Regions from separate parts of the Bacillus cereus group sp. Bce041 genome, predicted to be linked through region 2. Evidence: riboswitches for the same ligand, from Rfam matches in the RefSeq annotation. Region 2 holds a riboswitch; the other holds the start of a gene.

Region 1 (2,208 bases), on a different contig from region 2:
GGCAAATCCAACAGCATCAGTAAAGATATTTTGCAAAATAATTGGTAACCATTGTTTTTCTTTCGTATATGCTTCTACACCTTCTCCAATCCATAACTTTGTAAAAGTCTCTACAAAATAACTCCACGTCTTTTCTATATGGAAAAATAGTACACTTCTCTTTTCTTCTTCTCTAGATAACGCATTTAATAATAGATTTGCAATAAATTGACCTATGTCAAACCCAAATGGGCCATATGTCGCAAATTCTGGATCAATCACTTTCGTTTCAGAAGGTGACGAAAAAATACTACCAGTATGTAAATCACCATGAATAAGAGTTTCTTTTCTTGTTAAGAACTTATATTTATATTGTGCTACTTTTAGTTTTAAAGTTTTATCACTCCAAAGTTCATCAACCACGAGCTGTAAATCTGGCTCATAATCATTTGTATCATAATGCCCAAACGGATCTGTAAACACTAAATCCTCTGTAATTTTACATAGGTCCGGATTTACAAAGGTACCTTCTAGTATCCTCTTCTCTTCTGACTGTAAACCAAAATCTGAAGTGTAAAATAAAACATGTGCTAGAAAACGACCAATATGCTGGGATAAAAGCGGATATTCTTCTCCGTCTATTAATCCTTTTCTTGTAATTGTTAGTCTTGATAAGTCTTCTATTACCGTTATCGCTAACTCTTCGTCATGACTGTACACTACTGGAACATAATCCGGTACATACTGCGCAAAAATTTGTAATGCCTTGCTTTCAATCGTTGCTCTTTTTATAGACAATGGCCAGCTTTCACCAACTACTTTCGCATAAGGCAGTGCTTGTTTTATTATAATGGATTTCTCTCCATCATCTAATTTGAACACGTAATTTAAGTTTCCATCTCCAATTTCATGACAAATGACATTTGCCTTCTCTTCAAAATAGCCATGATCTTTCGCATATTGTACAGCTGTTATTTCTGTTAATGAATAATATCCCATCTTCTTCTCCCCCTTTTTAAATTCAGAGGTTTTTCTAACATAGAAAAACCTCTTTCCACTAAGAAAGAGGTTTGAAGTTTATCTTCTCCCCTCTTATCTGCCAGAAAGTTTTACTTTCTGCTGGAATTAGCACCGTGCCTTTTGGCGTAATAAACGCCCCATTTCACAATGGTATTACGGTCGGTTGCTGGGCTTCATCGGGCCAAATCCCTCCACCTGCTCTTGATAAGAGTTGTATAATTTTTTGAATTTTTAACTTTATGTTGAAGACTATACCAAGAATAAAAATCACTTGTCAACATTTTATTTGTATAATTCTGGACGGCGATCCGCAAAAACTGGAATTCCTTTACGTACTTCTTTAATTTTCTCGAATTCAAGCTCTCCAAATAAAATTGATTCCTCTTCATTCGCCTCTACTACAACTTCACCCCAAGGATCCACAATTAAAGAATGACCTGCAAACACATTATTCGGATCCTTCCCTGCTCTATTACACGCAACAACATAACACTGATTTTCAACTGCTCTTGCTTGCAATAGCAAACGCCAATGTGCTAAACGAACTAATGGCCATTCAGCTACAACAAATAATACTTTTGCCCCTTTAGCAGTATGAACACGCATCCACTCTGGAAAACGAATATCATAACAAATTGTTCCAGCGCATTCAACATCATCTAGCTTAAATTCGCCCGTACCATTACCAGCTATTAAATATTTATGTTCATCCATAAGCTGAAATAAATGTACTTTACTATATTCGTTGACTAACTGTCCTTCATTATTTACAACATACATCGTATTTGTAACGCCTTGCTCTGTTTGCTTTGCTATGGACCCACCAACAATATGTACATCATATCGCTTCGCCCATTCTATTAACTTTTCTTTCATTTCCACTCCATCCCTATCTGCAATTTCAGAAAGTCTCGTTAAATCATATCCTGTTGTCCATAGTTCTGGTAAGACGATAACATCTGGCCTTTCCTTCATAGCTTCACTTATTTTATTTTTAGCATTCTCAATATTTTTTTCTACATCTCCAAAAACAATATCCATTTGAATACATGCGACTTTCATTTTTTCAGCCCCATTCTTATTTTTCTCTTTACAAAATACTGGAAAGATTATATCATTTGTCACTAGAATTGTAACAACTTTCAAAAGAGGTGGAAAGTATGAAATTATTTCAACCTTCTGAGATAGTAACATCATTGCCAACACAAT
Region 2 (2,208 bases):
AAAGATAATTGAAATCGTATTATTCGCTGTACACATATTCGTCATACTCACTAAACCAGCAATACCAAATTCCGCTCCTTTTTTCGAACGAATATTACGTGTTAATACATTCATTAAATATTGAATACCACCATTATATTGGATTAATTCAACCATACCGCCAATTAATATAGCAAGTAATACTAACTCCATCATACCGCCCATTCCAGTCGTTACACTTTTAAAGAAACTTTCTAACGTGTAACTTCCATCTATAAGACCGATAACACCAGATAGTACAGTTCCACCAGTTAATACAATAAGTACATTCCAGCCAAGTAACGCTGTAATAAGTACTCCTGCGTACGGTAAAATCTTTATCCAATCAAAGCTATGTGCTTTAATCTGCGTGTCACTTCCTGAAGTAACTATTACTAATAGTACAATTGTAATAATAGCCGCTGGTAACACAATTAAAAAGTTCGTTTTAAACTTATCTTTCATTTCTGTTCCTTGTGAACGAACAGCTGCGATTGTTGTATCTGAAATAAATGATAAATTATCACCAAACATCGCTCCGCCAACAACAGTAGCCATTGCAAGCGCAATTGAGATATCAGTTTGACCACTAATACCTACAGCAATCGGCGCTAATGCTGCAATTGTTCCCATTGAAGTTCCCATCGCTAATGAAATAAATGCACCAATAACAAAGATTCCAGCTACGATAAATCCTGGCGGTAAAATAGTTAACGCTAAATTAACAGTTGAGTCTACTCCGCCCATTCCTTTAGCAGTTTCAGAAAATGCACCTGCAAGCACAAAAATTAATACCATAATCATGATATCCGGATTTCCTGCACCTTTAGCGAACCGCTCTACTTTCACATTAAAACTTTCTTTACGATTCATCACTAAAGCGACTCCTACAGCAATTGAAATCGCTACAAGTATTGGCAATTTATAGAAATCACCTGTAATAATTCCAGAACCAATAAATAGCGCCAAAAATATCCCAAGTGGTAATAAAGCTAAACCATTTCCTCTCGTTTCTTTCAAAGTACCATCTCTCCCTAGTTTCAACCTTTTTCTAATGAATAACAAAAGACCTCTTCCGATGAGAAGAGGTCTTATACATCTATAAGAAACGCTCTTCTCATCTTTCAAGCACATGCTTGCTGGATTTGGCACAGCACTCTGAAATCGAGTCCGCTGCCGAGGCATCGTAGGGCCAGTCCCTCCGCCTCTCTTTATAAGAAGGTTTCATATTTATTTTTTAATAATAATTTCTTCCCTAACTTTACTCGCTTACAAAACAAAAGTCAATTATTTTTTGTATAGATTTTTTTGGTAATTATACAAAAATTTGAATACAACAATCATTTTAACTTTTCGATTTCTTCTTCCAATATTGAAATCCAATAAAATTCACTATTTTTTATTGTTGCTAATATCCATTTCGTAGTGTACCAAGCTAGCTCATACTCTTCCTTCGTGACATCACCACTTTTATAAGCATCCTCTAGCTCCTCTTCATCTAATACATACACCTTACCGCTAGATAATAATACTACATCTAAATATAAATCATCAAAATACGGTAAACCACGATCGTCTATTTTATATTCTTTCGCCACATCGATATAATATTGCACTAATTTTTTCTGATCATCTAACATAGCGGTAATCGCAAAGTTTTTCCCGTCTATGAAATATTGAATCCACGTATACTGATCCGCTGCAATACAAAGTTCTTCACCATCATATTCTTTACAACTAGGCTCTCTCACCTTTTTTATATCCAGTATTCCGAGCATTCCCTCTTCCATTTGCTTAACCGTATAACTCTTTTCTATTAGTCTCTTCCACGAAGAACCGTCACCATATTTACGTTTCATTATGTCTACTCCTCTTCTATATACAGAAAAGCTCCCACATATTATGTGAGAGCTTGTTCATATTATAATTAAGCCGCTTGACCCTTTTCAGAAATCTCTTTTAAATAAGCTTGTCCTTTTTCAGCGTCATATTGACCTTCCCACTTAGACATAACTACAGCTGCTAAAGAGTTTCCTACAACGTTAACTGCTGTACGAGCCATATCTAAAATACGGTCAATACCAGCAATGAACGCTAAGCCTTCAGGTGGAATACCTACTGTACCAAGTGTCGCTAATAATACAACGAATGATACGCCCGGTACACCTGCGATACCTTTTGATGTAACCA

The links. Region 2 has a riboswitch for S-adenosylmethionine ahead of ACUN13_RS08280 (Na+/H+ antiporter NhaC family protein). Riboswitches for the same ligand answer to the same signal wherever they lie in the genome.
Positions count from the first base shown of each region.
Region 1: another riboswitch for S-adenosylmethionine. It lies ahead of mtnK (S-methyl-5-thioribose kinase); the one in region 2 lies ahead of ACUN13_RS08280 (Na+/H+ antiporter NhaC family protein).

Region 1 covers NZ_JBQXON010000001.1:326,264-328,471, forward strand. The annotation lists gene mtnK (S-methyl-5-thioribose kinase) at 1-978, opposite strand, end outside; SAM riboswitch class I at 1,069-1,210, opposite strand; gene ACUN13_RS01610 (carbon-nitrogen family hydrolase) at 1,282-2,145, opposite strand; gene ACUN13_RS01615 (pyridoxal phosphate-dependent aminotransferase) at 2,160-2,208, shown strand, end outside.
Region 2 covers NZ_JBQXON010000002.1:452,516-454,723, forward strand. The annotation lists gene ACUN13_RS08280 (Na+/H+ antiporter NhaC family protein) at 1-1,038, opposite strand, end outside; SAM riboswitch class I at 1,133-1,238, opposite strand; gene ACUN13_RS08285 (DUF402 domain-containing protein) at 1,359-1,877, opposite strand; gene gltP (glutamate/aspartate:proton symporter GltP) at 1,946-2,208, opposite strand, start outside.